Linked DNA regions of Geothrix sp. 21YS21S-2. The protein of the gene in region 1 interacts with the protein of each later gene in a pairwise test. Links are inferred from orthologs where the notes say so. Each region holds a gene or a part of one and is shown on either strand. Other genes may lie near its edges.

Region 1 (2,985 bases):
CGACCTGGGCCGCACCGTCGCGGCCTCCCTGGGCATGACCCTTCGCAAGCCCGAGCCCGACACCCAGGGCCTCTACTTCCGCAGCGACCACTACCCCTTCGCCAAGGCCGGCATCCCCGCCCTGAGCCCCGGCTTCAGCCTGCTGGGCCAGCGGGACTACCTGGAGAACCCGGAGGCCTCCCGGGCCAAGGGCGCCTCCTACCAGGGCATCTACCACCGCCCCTCGGACCGGTACGACCCCGCCTGGGACCTGCGGGGCATGGTGCAGCAGGCGCAGTTCATCCTGGAGCTGGGGCGGGCGGTGGCGGACGCCGACGCGCGGCCGGCATGGAAGAGGAACAGGTGACGCGCCGCCAGCCTCCTAGTTGTCGGTCTTGAGCCGGTCCCGGTGCGCCCGGTAGTCGGGCACCAGCCGCATGTATTCCTCGGTCATCAGGGGCGAGGAGATGATGAAGTCCGCCGAGCACCGGTTGCAGGCCACGGGGATGTTCCACACCGCCGCGATGCGCAGCAGGGCCTTGACGTCGGGGTCGTGGGGCGCGGGCTCCAGGGGATCCCAGAAGAAGATCAGCAGGTCGATCTCCCCCTCGGCGATCTTGGCGCCGATCTGGAGGTCGCCGCCCAGGGGGCCGCTGAAGAGCTTGGTGATGTCAGGGCCCAGAATCTGCTCCAGGAGCGTCCCGGTGGTGCCCGTGGCGAAGATCTCGTGCTCGAGCAGCAGGGCCTTGTTGAACTGCACCCACTCGAGGAGCTCGGGCTTCTTGTGGTCGTGGGCGACCAGGGCGATCTTCTTGCGGCTGGAAAGCGGGATCTCGATCTGGGCCATGCGGTCCTCCGGGAGGTGCAGGTCCAGACTCCCATGGTGGGGAGCATCCGTCCAATCCGACGCGGGAAACGCCCTGTGAATTCCTATCGCCGGCCCCCGGGAGCCGGCGCGTCCTGCAGGTTGGCCAGGAAATCGTCGTTGTTTTTGGATTTGCCGAGCCGGTCCAGCAGCAGCTCCATGCTCTCCACGGGTCCGCTGGAGCTGAGGATCTTGCGCAGCACCCAGATCTTGGCAAGCCTGGCGGCCTCGATGAGGAGGTCCTCCTTGCGGGTGCCCGACTTCTGGATGTCCATGGCGGGGAAGATCCGCTTGTCGCTGAGCTTGCGGTCCAGGCAGATCTCGGAGTTGCCGGTGCCCTTGAACTCCTCGAAGATCACGTCGTCCATGCGGGAGCCGGTCTCGATCAGCGCCGTGGCGATGATCGTGAGCGAGCCGCCCCCCTCGATGTTGCGGGCCGCGCCGAAAAAGCGCTTGGGCCGCTGCAGGGCGTTGGAGTCCACGCCGCCGGAGAGGACCTTGCCGCTCAGCGGCACCACCGTGTTGTAGGCACGCGCCAGGCGCGTGATGGAGTCCAGCAGGATCACCACGTCCTTCTTGTGCTCCACGAGGCGCTTGGCCTTCTCGATGACCATCTCGGCCACCTGGACGTGGCGCGTGGCAGGCTCGTCGAAGGTGCTGGAGACCACCTCGCCCTTCACGTTGCGCTCCATGTCCGTCACTTCCTCGGGGCGCTCGTCGATGAGGAGCACGATGAGGAACACCTCCGGGTGGTTCAGGGTGATGCTGTTGGCGATGTTCTGCATGAGCACCGTCTTGCCGGTGCGGGGCGGCGCGACGATGAGGGCGCGCTGGCCCTTGCCCAGGGGCGTCATGAGGTCCATGACGCGCGTGCTCAGCTCCTGCGGGTCCCGCTCCATCTTGAGCATCTGGGTGGGGTACAGGGGGATCAGGTTGTCGAAATGGACGCGCTCCTTCGCCGATCCGGGCGGATCGAAGTTGATGGCGTCGATGCGCATGATCGCGAAGAACTTCTCGTCGCCGCGCGGAGGCCGGATCATGCCCGAGAGGGTGTCGCCCGAGCGCAGGCCGAACTTGCGGATCTGGCTGGGGGAGACGTAGATGTCGTCGGAGCCGGCCAGGTAGTTGTGCTCGGGGGCGCGCAGGAAGCCGAAGCCCTCGGGGAGGACCTCCAGGACGCCTTCCGCGAAGAACAGGCCCTCGCGCTGGGCCTGCGCTTCCAGGAGCCGGAAGATCAGCTCCTGCTTGCGCATGCCCAGCGGGTTCTCGATCTCGTAGGCTTTGCCCATCTCGGCCAGGCGGCCGATGGACTGCTCCTTCAGATCCTGAAGACTCAGGACTGCCGGGGCTTGGGTTTCAATGGGCATGGATTCCCCCCTTGGGGATGCGGGTAACGGTAACGAGGTTGGGATTGAGAATCATAACCCATCGGAAGAGAATGACAAAAAAATCTTGCCGGAATTGTTAATAAGAAGATATGAAGGTCGTCATTTTTTCACAATAACGATGGGGGTCCTCCACGGGGAAAGCGTGCCCGATGCCTGGCACCAGTTCGAAGCGGCTGAACGGAAGGGCCTGGGCGACTTCCAGGCACTTCCAGGGGGGGGTTAGCAGATCCTCGGCGCCGGCCAGACACAGGACCGGTTCCTGGATGGCCATCAGCCGCGACCGAATGTCCCATTGGAGAGCACCTGTTATCTGGTGTCGTGAACCGTGGAAAGGTTTGCCGTCTTCCTTTTTTGATTCATGGTAGGCCTTCAGGACCTGGTACCTGGCCTCCAGGAACCGGTCCCCCCACAGGTAGGGGGCCACGGCGTCGAACTGCAGCCCGGGCCCGCCCAGGTCGAGGCAGTGCAGCCAGTGCTCGAGCCGCAGGCGCATGGTGAAGTCCGTGCGGGCCATGGCGCTGGTGAGCACGGCCCCGGGGAAGGCTCCCGGATGGGCGGCCAGGAGCTCCAGGGCGACCGAACTTCCGTTGGAGAGCCCGGCCAGCCACGGCCTCCGGATATCCAGGTGTTCCAGGAGCTCCCAGGCATCCTGGGCCATCTGCGCCGCGGTGTAGGGCCCCTCGAGGGGAGCATCCGAGCGCCCCTGCCCCCGGCAGTCGAAGGTGAGCACCCGGAACCGCGGGGTGAGCCCGG
Region 2 (2,957 bases), 1.7 Mb from region 1 along the record:
GGAGGCCATGTGGATAGCCTTCACATATTTGCCCTTCGCAGCGGACGGCTTGGCCTTGTGGACGGCATCGATGAGGGCCTTGGCGTTCTCCTTGAGCTTTTCAACTCCGAAGGAGACCTTGCCGACGCCCGCATGGATGATGCCCGTCTTGTCGACACGATACTCGACCTTGCCGGCCTTGATCTCCTTGATGGCCTTGGCCACGTCGAAGGTCACAGTGCCCGTCTTGGGGTTGGGCATGAGGCCGCGGGGACCCAGCACCTTGCCGAGACGTCCCACGCCCTTCATCATGTCCGGGGTGGCGACGAGGGCGTCGAATTCCAGGAAACCCCCCGCGATGCGCTCCACGAGATCGTCCCCGCCCACGATATCCGCACCGGCGGCTTCCGCATCCTTGATCTTTTCGCCCGTGGCGATGACGGCCACCCGCATGGTCTTGCCCGTGCCGTGGGGCAGGACAATCGTTCCACGGACCATCTGGTCCGCGTGACGGGGGTCGACGCCGAGCCTCATGTGCACTTCCACGGTCTCATCGAACTTGGCGAACGCCAGGTCCGTGATCACGCCGAGGGCCTCAACGAGGTCGTAGGGGCGATCTTCGATCTTGGAGGCGGCAGCCTGGTACTTCTTTCCAGGTTTTGCCATATTAACTCCTGCTCAAAAGATCTTCCGCGATGACGGTCGCGGTTGCCGGGTTTCCCGCACGATGCGGGACTCCGTTGAAGGGATTCCTAGTCGACGACTTCGACGCCCATGGAGCGCGCGGAACCGGCGATGGAACGCATGGCGGCCTCGAGGCTGCCGGCGTTGAGATCGGGCATCTTGACCTTGGCGATCTCCTCAAGCTGGGCCTGGGTGATCTTGCCGACCTTGGTCTTGTTGGGAATGGCGCTGCCCTTGTCCAGGCCGAGCTTCTTCTTGATGAGCACGGCGGCGGGGGGGGTCTTGAGGATGAAGCTGAAGCTGCGGTCGCCGAAGACGGTGATGACGACGGGCAGGATCGTGCCCTTCTCCACCTGGGTCACGGACTTCGCGTTGAACTGCTTCACGAACTCCATGATGTTCACGCCGTGCTGGCCGAGGGCGGGGCCCACGGGAGGCGCAGGGGTGGCTTCCCCGGCGGGGAGCTGCAGCTTGATGTATCCGGTGATCTTCTTGGCCATGTCTTATGATCTCCCGCGACGGATTCCGGCACATGCCGGCGACTGTCGCCTTGTAGGGCGGGAAGCTAGCGCTTCTCCACCTGGATGAAGTCGAGCTCCACGGGGGTGCTGCGACCGAACACCGTCACCATCACCTTGATGGTGGAGCGCTCTTCGTGGATTTCCTCCACATCCCCTTCGAAGTTGGCGAACGGGCCGTCTATGATACGGACCTTTTCGCCCTTTTCAAAGTGGTATTTGGGCTTGGGCTTCTCCTGGGTCTCTTCGGTGTGGTTCATGATCTGCCGCACCTCGTCGTCCGTGAGGGGCGTGGGGCGCTTCTTGTTGGCGCCCACGAAGCTGGTGACCTTCGGGGTGTTGCGGACGAGGTGCCAATCGGCATCCTCCATCTCGTAGTTCGCACCCTTCTTGGTGACCGCGATCTGAACCAGCAGGTAGCCGGGGAAGGACTTGCGCTTTTTCAGCACCCGCTCCTTGCGTCCCGACTTGGCGTCGACCTTCATCTCCTCGTAGGTTTCCTCGGGGATCTGGATGTCGCCGAAATGCTCGTCCCGCTCTTCCATCTTGATGCGCTGGCGGAGGCTCTCCATCACCTTGGCCTCGTAGCCGGAATAGGTGTGGATGATGAACCAGGCCATCTTCCGTTCGTTGGTCGGGGGTGCCAAGGTTTCTCCGGGCATACCCAGCAGATCTGTCATCGGGTCCTCCGGACTAGTGGTGAGGAAGGATGAAGGCCATCCCCCAGGTGATGACTTTGTCGCACGCCCACAGGAACAGGCCCACGAAGGCCGATACGATCACCACCGAATAGGCGGCGCTCAGTACTTTCGGCTTCCCGGGCCAATCAACGCGCTTGAGCTCCGCGAGAAGCTCCTTGGCCTGATGTTTGATGGCTGAAATCAACGGGATCTCCCGGCTTTCAAAGGTCTTTTAAGCAATTGGCCCCAGCTGTCGTTGGCTGGGGCCGAGCAAGATTGGCAGGGGAGACAGGTTTCGAACCCGCGACCTGCGGATTTGGAGTCCGCTGCTCTACCAGCTGAGCTACTCCCCTCTGGGCTTCCAAGGAAAGCAGGATCCCGCTGTCGCGGGACCCTGTTCGACCCTTCCTACTTGCCTTCCCGGTGGAGCTTGTGGCCCCCGCAGGATCGGCAGTGCTTCTTGAACTCGAGCTTGCCCGTGGTGGTGCGCTTGTTCTTCGTGGTGGTGTAGTTCTTGCGCTTGCACTCGGTGCAGAGAAGCTGAACGATGTCACGCATGGCGTGGTCCTTTACTGGATGACTTCGTCAACCCTGCCGGAGCCGACAGTGCGGCCGCCTTCACGGATGGCGAACTTGAGGCCCTTCTCCATGGCGATGGGAACGATCAGCTCGACGGTCAGGGTGACGTTGTCACCGGGCATGACCATTTCGCGGCCCGCTTCCAGCTCGATGGAACCAGTCACGTCCGTGGTGCGGAAGTAGAACTGGGGGCGATACTTGTTGAAGAAGGGAGTGTGACGTCCACCCTCGTCCTTGCCCAGGACGTAGACGGCGGCGGTGAACTTGGTGTGGGGCGTGATGGAACCGGGCTTGGCGAGAACCATGCCGCGCTCGACGTCCTTGCGCTCCACGCCGCGGAGCAGGATGCCCGCGTTGTCGCCGGCCTGGCCCTGGTCCAGGGACTTCTTGAACATCTCGACGCCGGTGACGACCTTCTTGACGGTGTCGCGCAGGCCGATGATCTCGATCTCCTCGCCCACCTTCACGACGCCGGCTTCGATGCGGCCGGTGACCACGGTGCCGCGGCCGGTGATGG
Region 3 (2,856 bases), 230 kb from region 1 along the record:
GTCCTTGGGGAACTCCAGGGTCAGGGCCTGGTCGTTCCAGTGCCAGCGGATGCCCGACTCCTGGAGGGTCCGGAGGGTCCAGGGGTCCGGCGTGGGGATGGCCATCCCGGAGGAGAAGGCCAGGCGCAGCGTCCAGTCCGAAGTCTGATCCAGCCAGCGGCCCTGCACGGTTCCGCCTTCGGGGGCCCGCATGAGGAGGGGCTCCACCAGACCCATGAGGGCCTGGGTGGCCAGGTCCCCCGCCACCCACACCGTGCCGGCGGGGACGGACTCGAGGGTCAGTGGGATGTTCCGGATGGTGAGGAGGTCCCGCCACACCGGCTCCAGCACCTCCTGAAGGGCCTGGAGGCTGGTGGAGACGGGGGTCTCCCGGGGCACTTCCAGGAGGGTCTCCTGGAGGCCGGATTCCACGAGGTGCTGGATGCGGCTGGTCTGGTGGCGAAGCACCGCGGCCAGGTCGCCGTAGCCGCTCTCGGAATAGCTCTGGATCCAGCGCAGGCTCGACCCCATGGCCCCCAGCAGCTCCCCCATGCGCTTGACGATGCGCTCGTGCAGGGTCCGAAGGCGCAAATACTCGCCCTGGATCTCGGCCTGGCGCATGGCCTTCTGCACGAGCTCCGTGTGGCGCAGGGCCACGGCGCCTTGTCGCACGAAGGCCTGCAGCAGGGCCAGATCGAACCTGGAAAAGGGCCGGCCCTGCTGGGCGCGGTCCAGGTAGAGCACGCCCTGGATCTCGCCGGCCACCTCCATGGGGGCGCACATGACGGCCCCGACGGTGAGCTCGAGCAGGCTCTCGCCCCCGAAGCGGGGGTCGATCAGGGGGGAGTTGCTGAGCACCCCGGTGCGGTGGGCGAGGACGTAGGCCACCACGGAATGGGACAGGCCCTGGCGGTCCTCCACGTCGCCCACGCGGTGCAGGCTCTGCCAGGTCCCGTCCGGGTTCACCATCACCACGAAGCCCCGTTCCGCCCCCATGAGCTTCAGGGCCTCGGCCAGGATGCTGCGGAACATGATGTACGAGCTGCCCTCCCGCAGCAGGCTCTCGGAGGACCGGTGCAGCAGCTCCAGGGCGCGCAGGAGCACCATGGCCTGGCCGGGCTCGGGCTTGATCTCGGCGAACAGGTCGCCCACGCCCTCGATGAAGTTGATCCCGTCCAGGCCGGGGAACCCTTCCGTGAACTTCAGGCACCAGTCCCCCAGGCCGATCTCGTCCCCGTCCTCCAGGGCGCTCCCGATGGGCGTGGAGACCGAGAGCCCGTTGAGCAGGGTGCCGTTGCGGGACTCCAGGTCCCGGATCCACCAGCGGCCGCCCACCTTCGCCAGCATGGCGTGGGCCCGCGAGACGCTGACGTCCCCGGGCAGGGCCACGGGGCACAGCACGGGATCCCGGCCCAGCTGCACCGGATCGGCAACCTCGTGGCGCCTCACGACGCCTCCCTCGCTCCAGGACAGGTAGGGCACGCCGGACTCCCTTCAGGGCAGGGGATAGGCGGTGGGCTTGTTCCGGCTCGCCCGGAACACCAGGACCGTGTGGCCCAGGACGCGCACCACTTCGAGGCCGGGAACCTTGGCGGTAAGGGCCTCCACGGCGCTCGCCTCGTCCTCGGGGGTGTTCTGGTTGAGGCGGAGCTTCATGAGTTCGAGGCTTTCGAGCATGACGTCGAGTTCCTGGGCCAGGGCGTCGGTGAGCCCGGCCTTGCCGATGTGGACGTTGGCTTTGAGGGGGTGGGCCTTGGCCTTGAGGTGCTGGCGTTGTCTGGGGGTGAGCATGGGGACCTCGAAGGGGGCCTGGGTTCGGCGGGATTCCTGGAATGTTCTAGTATAGGAGTATCCATGAGGCTTGTGATGCTACGTACCCTTTCCGCCCTGTTCCTCGCTTCCGCACTGATGGCCCAGGCCCCCCGGACCCTTCGGGTGGACTACTACCACACCGGAACCGCCGCCTCCGAGACCTTCACCCAGGACCGCACGGTCCTGGAGCCCCTTCCCTGGCCCGGCGACCCCGCCAAGGCCCTGGACACCTCCAACCTGGGCAAGTATTTCTTCGAGGTGGTGGACCGCGCGACCAACCGGGTCCTCTTCTCCCGGGGCTTCAATTCCATCTACGGGGAGTGGGAGACCACGGGCGAGGCCCGCTCCACCCCGCGGACCTTCTCCGAGTCCCTGCGCTTCCCCCGTCCCGGAGGCCCCGTCCAGATCAACGTCAAGAAGCGGGATGCCCGGAACGCCTTCCGCGAGATCTGGTCGTTCTCCCTGGACCCCGCGGACATGTCGGTCGATTCCGCCCCGCCGCCCTCCCCCGGCGCCCTCATCGCCATCCAGCGGTCCGGCGCCCCGGCGGAAAAGGTGGATCTCCTGATCCTGGGCGACGGCTACACCCGTGAGGAGCTGCCCCGGTTCGAGCAGCAGGCCCGCAGGCTCACCGAGGCCCTCTTCGCCAGGTCCCCCTTCCGGGAGCACCGGAAGGACTTCAACGTCTGGGCCCTGTGCCCCCCCGCCGACGCCCCGGGCGTGTCCCGGCCCTCCACCGGCGTCCACCGCCGCAGCCCCCTGGGCACCGCCTACGACGCCTTCGGGAGCGAGCGCTACATCCTGACCTTCGAGAACCGGGCCCTGCGTGACGCCGCCTCCTTCGCGCCCTACGACTTCCTGGAGATCCTCGTCAACGGCGAGACCTACGGCGGCGCCGGGATCTTCGGGCAGTTCAGCACCGTGGCGGCCGGGAACCTCTACGCGCCCTACGTCTTCGTGCACGAGTTCGGGCACCACTTCGCGGGCCTGGCCGACGAGTACTACACCTCCGACGTCGCCTACGAGAGCTCGAAGGATCGCCCCGAGCCCTGGGAGCTCAACGCC

What was found.
Region 2: the proteins of rho (region 1) and nusG interact in binary tests that used the Escherichia coli proteins (3 or more experiments, as listed by UniProt). The link is inferred for Geothrix sp. 21YS21S-2 from one-to-one orthologs.
Region 3: the proteins of rho (region 1) and RAH40_RS06930 interact in binary tests that used the Escherichia coli proteins (3 or more experiments, as listed by UniProt). The link is inferred for Geothrix sp. 21YS21S-2 from one-to-one orthologs.

What each region holds. Positions count from the first base shown.
Region 1 is NZ_CP132910.1:1,295,384-1,298,368, forward strand. Bases 46-2,877 are described here. They hold rho (transcription termination factor Rho), read right to left. Parts: upstream 2,182-2,877; coding sequence 910-2,181; downstream 46-909. Other genes in these bases: RAH40_RS05880 (M28 family peptidase), read left to right, coding at 46-346; RAH40_RS05885 (methylglyoxal synthase), read right to left, coding at 362-826; RAH40_RS05895 (alpha/beta fold hydrolase), read right to left, coding at 2,309-2,877. Outside these bases: more of RAH40_RS05880, read left to right, coding at 1-45; more of RAH40_RS05895, read right to left, coding at 2,878-2,985. UniProt on the Escherichia coli protein: Facilitates transcription termination by a mechanism that involves Rho binding to the nascent RNA, activation of Rho's RNA-dependent ATPase activity, and release of the mRNA from the DNA template.
Region 2 is NZ_CP132910.1:3,036,380-3,039,336, forward strand. Bases 16-2,819 are described here. They hold nusG (transcription termination/antitermination protein NusG), read right to left. Parts: upstream 1,802-2,819; coding sequence 1,229-1,801; downstream 16-1,228. Other genes in these bases: rplA (50S ribosomal protein L1), read right to left, coding at 16-645; rplK (50S ribosomal protein L11), read right to left, coding at 732-1,163; secE (preprotein translocase subunit SecE), read right to left, coding at 1,875-2,066; rpmG (50S ribosomal protein L33), read right to left, coding at 2,270-2,419; tuf (elongation factor Tu), read right to left, coding at 2,431-2,819. In the rest of the region: more of rplA, read right to left, coding at 1-15; more of tuf, read right to left, coding at 2,820-2,957. UniProt on the Escherichia coli protein: Part of the processive rRNA transcription and antitermination complex (rrnTAC). The complex forms an RNA-chaperone ring around the RNA exit tunnel of RNA polymerase (RNAP).
Region 3 is NZ_CP132910.1:1,524,817-1,527,672, forward strand. The notes cover bases 123-2,825. They hold RAH40_RS06930 (YhbY family RNA-binding protein), read right to left. Parts: upstream 1,771-2,825; coding sequence 1,474-1,770; downstream 123-1,473. Other genes in these bases: RAH40_RS06925 (GAF domain-containing protein), read right to left, coding at 123-1,461; RAH40_RS06935 (IgA Peptidase M64), read left to right, coding at 1,846-2,825. In the rest of the region: more of RAH40_RS06925, read right to left, coding at 1-122; more of RAH40_RS06935, read left to right, coding at 2,826-2,856.